Regions from separate parts of the Enterococcus diestrammenae genome, predicted to be linked through region 1. Evidence: riboswitches for the same ligand, from Rfam matches in the RefSeq annotation. Region 1 holds a riboswitch; the other holds the start of a gene.

Region 1 (5,500 bases):
ACTTGCGTTTCTCTCGTTTGCCATCAATAGCAGCGGCTTGCTCCAAAAATTTAGGAGGCCAGCTGCTGACAAAGCACTACACCCCCAACACTGCCTTCACCTGTTGGCGCAGCTTTTGTGCCGCATGTTTTGGATCTGGATTGGCTAAGATCGCCGAAACCACCGCTACGCCTTCGACTGGTTCCCCTTTAAAGGCAGGCAGCGTCTGTTCATTTAGACCACCGATTAAAACCAAGGGAACTGAGACCGCCTCGCAGATTCCTCGCAATGTTTCCCGACTGACTGGGAGAGCATCTGGTTTGGTAGCTGTCGCAAACATCGCCCCGACACCGAGGTAGTCCGCCCCATCATGTTGGGCTTGGATAGCTTCGGCGACGGTTTGGACAGAGGCGCCGATCAGTTTATCTGGGCCTAGCAATCTGCGGGCTGCGGCGACGGGTAAATCCTGTTGCCCCACGTGGAGACCATCTGCGTCGCAAGCCAAGGCGATGTCCAAGCGGTCATTGATAATCAAGGGCACGCGATACTGATGCGCCAACTGTTTCATAGCCAGCGCTTCTTCGTAAAAGGCACGACTGGCTAATTCTTTTTCCCGTAACTGCAGCATCGTCACGCCACCGGCTAGCGCTTCGGACACAGCAGCCAACAGGGAATCCCCGGCGACACAGCTGGCATCTGTCACCAAATACAGTGCATAATCAGGCTTTGACAATTTGTAGTCGCCCCCTTTGTTCCATGGTAGCTGGGGTCAACTGACTCACCGCATCTAGCAAGGCCACCCGAAAGCTCCCCGTACCTTGGTGCTGCGTTTTTTCATGGGCGATTTCCCCGCTGATACCCATCGCCAGAGTAGCAGCCACACTGGCGCTAAAGTAATCTTTTTGACTACCACAAAAACTCCCCAACAACGAACTCAACATACAACCAGTCCCAGTGATGCGACTCATTGTGGGATGGCCGTTTTCAATAAGCGCCACCTGCAAGCCATCACTGACCACGTCGACTTTCCCAGTAATCACCACCACCGCTTGTCGAGCTAGCGCCAACTGCTGGGCCACGGCTTGACTGTCTTGTACTGTCAAAAGATCCGCCTGCGAAACATCGACACCTTGGTTGACGCTGGCAAAACCGGCCAAAAAGCGTATTTCTGAAAGATTGCCACGAATCACCGCAAAGTAAACTTCTGCCAGTAAACGTGCCAACGTCTGGTTCCGCAAAGCTGAGGCTCCCGCGCCCACCGGATCCAAAATCACAGGAATTCCCAGTTGATTGGCCTTTTTACCAGCTAACACCATCGCCTCAACCGTACGGGCATTGAGGGTACCGATATTGATCACCACTGCTTGTGCCAATTCAGTAATCGCTGCGACTTCCTCTAGATCATCTGCCATAATCGGCGAACCACCAATCGCTAAGGTAATATTGGCACAATCGTTCACCGTGACATAGTTGGTCAAATGGTGTACTAGTGGATTTTGTTCCTGCACTTTGTTTAAAGCCGTTTGATAGGGATTCATGCTTGCTCCTCCAATCCTTGACGATACACTTGGTAGAAATGATTTGTCGGACCATGCCCCTTGCCTAGCGCTAAGGAATGGGTGATTGCCATGGTGATGTAGTCCTTAGCTTTTGCAACAGCTTCCGGTAGTGCCCGTCCCAAAGCCAGCTCAGAAGCAATCGCGGAAGAAAAAGTACAGCCGGTGCCGTGGGTATTTTTCGTATCTACTCGTTCGACGGAATAGTGGTAAAAATCATGCCCATCAAATAAAACATCCGTCGCCGCTCCCGTCTTGTGGCCCCCTTTGATCAGTACTGCGGCACCACAGACTTGCTGGATTGCCCGGCAAGCTGCTTCCATCTCCGCTAAAGTCGTAATTGTCCGATTCGCAATCTTTTCCGCTTCAGGGATGTTGGGGGTGATGACATCTGCCAGAGGTAAAACTTCGGCAATCAAGGTATCAATGGCTGTGGGATCCATCAAAGCATCCCCGTTTTTGGCATACATCACCGGATCTAGGACCACGTTTTGCGGTTGCCATTTTTTGAGACTAGTAGCCACGGCTTGCATGGTTTCCCGACTGGAGAGCATCCCGATTTTCACCGCTTCTGGAAAAATATCCTCAAATACCGCGTCCGCCTGCTGGCAAATCACAGTCGGTGTCATGTCTTGATAAGAAATCACCCGCACTGTATTTTCCGCCACCACTGAAGTGACGATCGACATCCCGTACACTCCGTGAGCCGCAAAAGTCTTCAAATCCGCTTGAATCCCCGCGCCACCGCTACAATCTGAGCCAGCTATACTAACTACTTTTTTCATGAATCTGCTCCTCTCTGAAACTTATCATCGATGCAAAAATCGCTACATTTCATTCACAGGAAAGAAGACAGCCAGTTCAAAAGGCCCACCAAACGCCTGCCTCTCTCAACAGGCAGGATTGCCCCAGGATACTCGTTAGCAGGCATCGGTTTCACCTGAATTTTCTATGAAAGCGCCTTGATTACGGCATACATCGCTGAAGTTGGCATTTGAAGATTTTCATGTATGCTGCTCTATCCCTTACTCTCGAAAAAAGACGACAGAAAAGGCACTCTCCCAGCAGAAGAGTGCCTTGAAAAAACGATCTTTCCCTCAGACAATTGCTCCCTACGCTGGTCTCAACCAAACAGGTTCAAAGGGTCAGGTTTTACCTTCTCAACGCCGCAGCGTCCCCCCGCAAACAAAATTCACTTGCTGTTATCATATAGCAAGCTAGTCGAAAACTCAAGAGTGTAAGTTGTAACCGAACCTCTGAGTTTCAAATAAACACTTCAAAGACACAGCTTCTTTTTAGCGCTTGCCTTTCTTACAACCAACTCCCGGTCTTACGAATATACACGTGCTTGACTGCTTCCAACGTCACCAAGTAGCCAGCGACGATCAAGAAGAACCAACCAAAGTAGGCCCCTGGTAAGCGGGAAAAATCGAAAAATTGACCGAGGGGCGTTAAGACTAGCAAAAAGCCTGCTGCTAGCGCCCCACCACTTGCCAATAAGACTGGCCAAGAAGCACGACTTTGGATAAAGGATAGTTTTCTAGTGCGAATCAAATGAACCACTAACGTTTGGGTCGTTAAACCTACTAAAAACCAACCTGTTTGGAACAGTCCTGCAGTGGCCACAGTATTGGCACCTAAAGCAAACCACATCACCAAGTAAGTCAAAATATCAAAAAGCGAGCTCACCGGACCAATCACCACAGTAAAGCGGAAGATATCCTTGATTTGCCAACTAGCTGGTTGCCGCAACTCTTCTTCATCCACATGGTCCCAAGGTATCGTCAGCTGGGCAAAATCATAGATCAAGTTTTGCAGTAACAATTGCAGAGACACCATCGGCAAAAAGGGTAGGAAGGCACTGGCAGCTAAAATCGAAAAGACGTTGCCAAAGTTAGAGGACAAAGTAATCTTGATATATTTCATCATATTGAAAAAGACTTTGCGCCCTTCGATGACCCCCGTCTCCAAGACTTGCAAGGATTTTTCCAGCAAGATGATCGAACTCGCATCTTTGGTGATATCCGCTGCGGTATCCACCGAGATCCCCACATCAGCCTTCCGCAAAGCTGGCGCATCATTGATTCCATCTCCCATGAAGCCAACAGTATGACCCTTTTGCTGCATAACACCAATCAGGCGCGCTTTTTGCATGGGATTGAGTTTGGCATAAAGATGGGTTTCACCAACTTTTGCAGCCAGTTCCTCATCACTGAGGGCCTCGATATCGCTACCTAACAAAATTTCCCCCACAGCGATTCCGACATCACTGCAGACTTTTTTTGCTACGAAAGGATTGTCGCCAGTCAGGACTTTGACCGTCACGCCATGGTCTTTCAAGGCTGCGAGAGCACTGGCAGCCGATGCTTTAGCCGGGTCCAAAAAGGCCATGTAGCCGATCAAGGTCAAGTCGTTTTCATCTGCCACCGTATAAGTAGCGTCCTTGTGGGCATCCCGTTTGACGGCGACTGCTATCACCCGCATCCCCTGTTCATTTAATTCTTGATTGAGGCGCCCCATGGTTTCTTTGAGGGCCGGAGTCAACAATTGCACCTGACCAGCAATTTCGACGTATTTGCAGACATCCGCCATCTCCTCCACCGCGCCTTTGGTAATCATCAGTTGGTACCCATCCACCTGGAGGATGACAGACAAACGCCGCCGCGAAAAATCAAAAGGTAATTCGTCAATCTTCACAATCTCTTGGTAGGGCAGTGATTGGTTTTGCTTTTGAAAATACTCGATCACCGCCACATCCATCACATTTTTCCAACCGGTTTGATAGTGGGAATTCAGATAAGCCAGCTGCAAGACCTGCTGATTTACTTCACCTAATGGATCAAGATGTTCCACCAAAACCACCCGATCTTCCGTAATCGTGCCAGTCTTATCGGTACACAAGATATCCATGCCTCCGAGGTTTTGGATTGCTGGCAGCTCCTTGACGATGACTTGATGGCGGGACAAATTCAACGCCCCTTTCGCCAAATTGCTAGTAACAATCATCGGCAGCATTTCTGGTGTCAACCCTACCGCCACCGCAATGGCAAAGAAGAAGGCCCCACCCCAATCACCTTTTGTAAAACCATTGAGTAAGAACACCACCGGAAATAACACCAACACCAGACTCAATAATAGCTTGCTGACTTTTTTTAGCCCGGTATCAAAAGCCGTCGCGCCTCGCTTTTCGGTGGCCGTATGGGCTATATCACCAAAGAAGGTATTTTGCCCGGTCTTCAAAATAATCGCTTGCCCTTGCCCACTTAACACATCGGTGCCCATAAAAACGAGATCAGGAAAATCCACTGCCGCTTGCGCTGTTTCAGCCTCTGTCTGGCGCAGGCCTTTTTCCACCGGCAATGATTCACCCGTCAAGGAAGCTTGGTTGACAAACAAATCATTGGTCCACAACAATAACGCATCAGCGGGAATCATATCGCCAGTCGCCAAAGTGATCAAATCCCCAGGGACCACTTCGTCCATGGGAATCTCACGAGGCACGCCACTGCGAATGACAGTCGCGGTATTTTCAATCATTTCCTTCAGAGCAAAACTGGCTTTTTCTGAGCGATATTCTTGCACAAAAGTGATCACCACCGAAGCTATCACCATGCCCCCCATCACCAGCATACCTTCCACATCCCCCGTCAATCCGGAGACAATCATCAGTAACAAAAGCACCAGCACAAAGGGATCCTTCAGCGCTCCTAAAATAATTTGCCAGCCAGTTCGCGGTTTCTGAGCATTCACGAGATTTGGTCCGTATTCCTCCAAGCGCTCTTTGGCATCGGCTTCTGACAGACCCGCCGTTGATGTCCGCAAATACATCAAAAGTTCCCGCTCTGACATCAAGGCTAATTTTTTCAATTCCATATCTTTTGTAAGTGTTTTTTTCAACATACTACTTCCTCCTCGAACTTTAGGAGGAAGATCCCCCTAAAGCGGTCTTATTCGTGATCTAAAAC
Region 2 (5,500 bases), on a different contig from region 1:
GCTGAGATTGGTGTAAATGCCCATATTGGCAATTTTGTCGAAGTGAAAAAAGCAACGATTGGTGAAGGAACCAAGGTTGGCCACCTGACCTATGTCGGGGATGCAACCTTAGGCAAAGATATCAATGTAGGTTGTGGGGTCGTCTTCGTCAATTATGATGGCAAAAACAAACACCATACAACGGTTGGCGATCATAGCTTTGTCGGCTCCAATGCCAATTTGATTGGACCGGTGGACATCGCTGCTAACACGATTATCGCAGCTGGCTCGACCATCAACAAAGATGTGCCAGAAGGAGCAATGGGTATCGCTCGGGCTCGACAAGAAAATAAAGAAGATTTTGCTAAACGATTTCCTTTTTTCCAAGAATAACATGTCATTTGATGGTCTCGTCTCATTTCTGGACGAGGCCATTTTTGAGGTCCTTAAGGTGGTAGGAGTGTCATTTTTTAAGAAGGGGAGGAATTTGTTTGTGAAACGAATCTTTCCTGAAGATAAAAAAATAAGCCGGCTGCCGTTGGGACTTCCTTCTAAGCTGTTTCACAGAGTTGACGAAAACACTTGATTTATTTCATGAAAATGACTAATATTTACTTGAAAGTAACAGGTTCTCATCTGTCTATCTGCTGCGGTGTCCCAGGTACCGTAAGCCATCATGCAAGGAAGAAAGCGGAGGTTCTCATGTCTAACCATTATTTTGATCCAAGATTGAAGATTTTTGCCTTGAATTCCAATCGGCCCTTAGCGGAAAAGATTGCGGAAGCGGTCGGCGTCGAGTTGGGTAAATGTTCAGTGAATCAATTCTCTGACGGCGAGATTCAAGTGAATATTGAAGAAAGTATCCGGGGTGCCCACGTCTATGTCATCCAATCTACCTCAAGTCCTGTCAATGATAATTTGATGGAATTGTTGATCATGATTGATGCTTTGAAACGGGCTAGTGCGAAAACTATCAATGTGGTTATGCCGTATTATGGTTATGCTCGCCAAGACCGTAAAGCACGCTCTCGTGAACCAATCACTGCCAAATTAGTTGCCAATATGATTGAAAAAGCAGGAGCTAATCGCCTTGTCTGTCTAGATTTGCATGCGGCTCAAATTCAAGGATTCTTTGATATTCCAGTGGACCACTTGATGGGGGCACCATTGATTGCCAACTATTTCTTGGACAAAGGAATTCAAGGAGATGACGTGGTTGTGGTATCGCCTGACCACGGTGGTGTGACACGGGCACGTAAATTGGCCGAGTTCTTGAAAGCGCCGATTGCCATCATTGACAAACGTCGGCCAAAAGCTAACGTTGCTGAAGTCATGAATATCATCGGACATGTTGAAGGCAAAACTTGTGTCCTGATCGACGACATGATCGATACAGCCGGCACCATCACTTTAGCTGCCAATGCTTTGAAAGAAGCCGGTGCTAAGAGTGTTTATGCTTCTTGTACGCATCCAGTTCTTTCTGGTCCTGCGATGCAACGGATTTCAGACTCCGCTATCGAACGCTTAGTCGTGACCGATTCCATCAACTTGCCAGAAGACCGTAAGATTGAAAAAATCGATGAGATCTCTGTTAGTGCTTTGATGGGTGAAGCGATTAAGCGAATCCATGAAAACAAACCAGTTAGTCCTTTGTTTGAAACCAATCAACCACAATAAGCAATTGCAAAAGAAGCAGGGCCACTAACTTGGTGGACTGCTTTTTTTGCGTGGGGAAGGGAAAATAGGGAGACTTAGGAGCCGAGAATTTACCGTTATCCATCGTCGACCTGCCATCGTTCATAAGCTTTATCGTCAATTTTGGTGGGTCCTGGTATCCTCTTTCGGATTAAAAATGTTTTTCTTGATAGCCATCAAGTTCTTCTGCTAGCCAGACAGGTATACTTCGTGATGGCAAGAAAATTTAAGCATTTATTGAAAGAAGGATTATGAATGACTAAAGTGACCGACTATCTCAAAGAAAATCAAGCAACCCTCGATTTATACACCACGGCGATTACCCGTGCTCATGGCGCTCATCATCCAGAAGTTTTTCAGGTGAAAGCTCTCTATGATAGCATCAGCCAAAAATTGGCGGAGACTACTGAAAATCCGGATCTTTCGGCAACGTTTGCCCAATTACGGGAACTTACAGCAGACTACCAGATACCAGATGATGTCTGCCCCACCTTTACCGCTACCTACCAAATGTTGGCAAAAGCCGACAGCTTACAAGAGGAAACGGAAGGCTGAAATTCCTCTTCCATTTTCTGAAAAATATGCTAAGATGGAGCTGTACCAAAATAACTGAATATAGAACACGATCACAAAGGGGAGCCATGCCATTGGCTGAGAATGAGTGAACTCTAAACCCTCTGTACCTGTCTCGATAATGCGAGCGTAGGAATTGTGACGACTTAGAAGTAGCATATACTTCTCCTTTGTAGATTGTGACTGTTCTATAATCTGCAATGGAGGAGTTTTTTTATGAATAAAAATCTGCGAGTCTGGATCGAAGGAACGATTATCGCCGCGATGGGGATGGCTTTGTCTTATATTCCCATCCAAACGGCAAATGCAGCCTTGGATTTGTCTTTAGGGTTGGTGCCGTTGGTGTTGTATTCTTATCGGCGAGGTGCGCTGGCAGGGATGACAGCAGGCTTTGTCTGGGGCTTGTTAAATATCGTCTTAGGTTCGGCGATGAAGAACTTTATCAGTGTCCCGCAAATCATTTTTGAATACCCCTTTGCTTTTGCCTTTGGTGGCTTGGGCGGCTTGTTGGGGACTAAAGTTCGCCTTAGTGTGCAAAAAGGTTATCAAAAACAGATGGTGCTGTACATTGTCTTGGGTGCGGTGCTTGCGTGTCTCTCCCGTTGGTTTTGGCATTTTTGGGCGGGGGTCTTCGTTTGGGGCGCCTATGCACCAGAAAATATGAGTCCTTGGCTGTATTCTTTTTCCGTCAACGGTGCCTCCGCTTTAGGGAATATCATCTATGTAGCGGTAGTTTTGGTGATTCTGGTCAAAGTTGCTCCTAGGTTGTTTATCCCGAAAGACGATCATGGTGTTTGGTCGGCTACAAAATAAGTTGTAAACCGGTACTTATCGGCAACCGTTAAGTGATTGAACCACTAAAAAAGCTGCATTTTCCACATCATTTGGAAAATGCAGCTTTTTTGCTGGATCAAGGAAGGTCAAAATTTCGGCTGTCAGAAGCCTTAAATAGCCAGTTTCATCTAAGATCTAAGCAGAAATCAGTAAAAAAACTGAGGAATGAGGCCTGTTTTATAGTCGCCTATAATTGGTTCCCTGATATTTTGAGGGATGCTTCGAAAAATAAGGCCATCCTGTATTTTTACAGGCTTACTTTAATTGGTTAGAAAAAGGAGATCTTTGTCTTCGTAGGTCACTTGCCATTGGCGTCGGTCTTGTTGGTAAATCAAATGGCCGACGAGCATGTCATCTTTGGTAAGTTCCTCATTTTTTCGAAAACTACCATCTTCAATTAAGTAGATGGGAATTTTATAATCTTGGCCTTCTGTGTGGGCCGACTGGAAGCAAAAGACGACACCTTCTTGAAAAAGACCTTTCATCTCTCGTAAAAGACTGATATCAAGTTTTTCTACTGGAGTTGCTTTGCGGAAAAATGAACGGCGGTCGTTGATTTTTTCCAAGACTGTCCGAGTGAGTTTGTCAGCGAGAATCCGATAATACTCATCTAAATAGCGATAGTAAACCCGGGAAAGCTCGTCTTTCAAATCGAAGTAAACGAAATTATTCTGCAGTTTATAGAAAAATGGCGAGTGGAGATGGGTTTTCATGTGGCCAAAATACAGCAACTCACTGATTTCTAAGGGTGTCAGTTCTTTTAGCAGGGCACTGTCATTAAAGTCAATCCATTTGATATCCTCAGAAATCCGATTGCGAGCCAGTTCATCGAAATACTGTTTGACGCCTTCATTTCCCCGCAAAATTTTCAAACCGGTGTGGGTTTCATATTCACCGTAATCAGAGGAAGGGTCTAGAAGCAGGAGATTTTTTGGCTGATGGACGATGCCATGATAAAATTCTAAGGGACTAATGCCCCGTGACAAAACGGCATTGCTGGTAGTATCAATATGTATGTAAATCATTTTTGTCATGGGGCGCCCCCTCCTTTTTCCCGATACTACCATCATACAACAACGAGGGATTTCGTGGTGTTTCGTTTCCTTTAAAGTTTGATTACAGAAAGGGCTTTCTTTTGCAATCTTTTGCTAGTCCAGCCAATTTTTAGAAAATCCGCTCCGCAAAAGAAGGTTGCGTTTTCTTAAAACTAGCGAGGCTGTCTGGAGCTACCATAGCCGGTGTGCTGTTTTCTATGGTAAAATAAAGGCGCTAGCAATCAAATGAGGGCGGGGCTTATTATGAAAAAGAAAAAACATCGGGGAAGAAATTGGCTTATCAATATCTTTTTACTACTGCTTTTGGTAGTCGGACTGGTATTGGTTTTTAATAATCAAATCAAAAACGTGATTATCGACCATAATGGCGAAAAATTTGCGGTTTCTAAGCTTACGAGAGAAGACATCGTAAAAAATGAAGAAAAAGAAGCGAGCTTTGATTTTGAAGCGGTAGTTCCTGCTAGCTCCGAGACGGTTTTCAAAGCCCAATGGCAAAATCGTAACTTACCAGTAGTCGGTGGTATCGCCATACCCAAAGTGGGCATTAATTTACCAATCTTTAGAGGTGTTGCCAACGAATCTCTCTTGTGGGGTGCTGGCACCATGTTTCCTGATCAAAAGATGGGGGCGGGCAATTATTCTCTGGCCAGTCATCGTGCCTATGATAAAGGGTATTTATTCGAACCATTAGATCAGACTCAAATTGGTGACGCCATTTATCTGACAGATTTGGAAAATATCTATGAGTATACCGCTACCTTGAATATTACTGTTTTACCCACTGAGACGCAGTACATTGAAGAAGTCCCAGACAAAAAACTAGTCACTTTGATTACTTGTAATGAAATCGGCGGGACCAAGCGGGTAGTCGTTCAGGGGGAACTAAAATCGGTAACTCCTGTAAAAGAAGCAACGGCTGAAGTGTTGGGATATTTTGAGATGGATGTAAAACATTATTAAATTTCGGCATCAATTTGAATAAGCGACTAGCGCTAACCACTTCACGGGGATATCAGTGAAGTGGTTAGCGCTTTTTTTCTGAGCTTTTATCAGGCTTTTGGTGGGGAAGAATTATCTAAGGGTTACAAAAGCCAGCGTTACAGCAAGAATTCTTAACAAACCTGTCCCTCCTGTTCGTCTTTCTTTAATTATTTGAAAATCTTCGGTATAATTGATTATGGTCAGAATTAGTCAATGAAATCGCCAAAGCCTTGGCATTTCAAGGAAAAATGATTCTGCAAAGTTGCAATGATACTGAAGATAGGAGGATTCGTCATGACACGTCATAATACTTCAGATCTGATCGAGGCCTATCTGAAGAAAATTCTGGAAGATAGTGAGATAATTGAGATACGTCGAACGGA

What was found. Region 1 has a riboswitch for thiamine pyrophosphate ahead of thiD (bifunctional hydroxymethylpyrimidine kinase/phosphomethylpyrimidine kinase). Riboswitches for the same ligand answer to the same signal wherever they lie in the genome.
Region 2: linked by a shared signal. The riboswitch ahead of thiT (energy-coupled thiamine transporter ThiT) and the one ahead of thiD (bifunctional hydroxymethylpyrimidine kinase/phosphomethylpyrimidine kinase) in region 1 are both predicted to bind thiamine pyrophosphate.

Annotation. Positions count from the first base shown of each region.
Region 1 is NZ_JBMRGR010000021.1:28,849-34,348, reverse strand. It holds gene thiE (thiamine phosphate synthase) at 77-712, opposite strand; gene thiM (hydroxyethylthiazole kinase) at 699-1,517, opposite strand; gene thiD (bifunctional hydroxymethylpyrimidine kinase/phosphomethylpyrimidine kinase) at 1,514-2,320, opposite strand; TPP riboswitch at 2,628-2,726, opposite strand; gene mgtA (magnesium-translocating P-type ATPase) at 2,847-5,435, opposite strand.
Region 2 is NZ_JBMRGR010000006.1:44,089-49,588, forward strand. It holds gene glmU (bifunctional UDP-N-acetylglucosamine diphosphorylase/glucosamine-1-phosphate N-acetyltransferase GlmU) at 1-372, shown strand, start outside; gene ACO03U_RS05745 (ribose-phosphate diphosphokinase) at 682-1,656, shown strand; gene ACO03U_RS05750 (iron-sulfur cluster repair di-iron protein, ric) at 1,930-2,229, shown strand; TPP riboswitch at 2,297-2,400, shown strand; gene thiT (energy-coupled thiamine transporter ThiT) at 2,464-3,060, shown strand; gene ACO03U_RS05760 (hypothetical protein) at 3,342-4,115, opposite strand; gene ACO03U_RS05765 (class A sortase) at 4,380-5,096, shown strand; gene ACO03U_RS05770 (CtsR family transcriptional regulator) at 5,412-5,500, shown strand, end outside.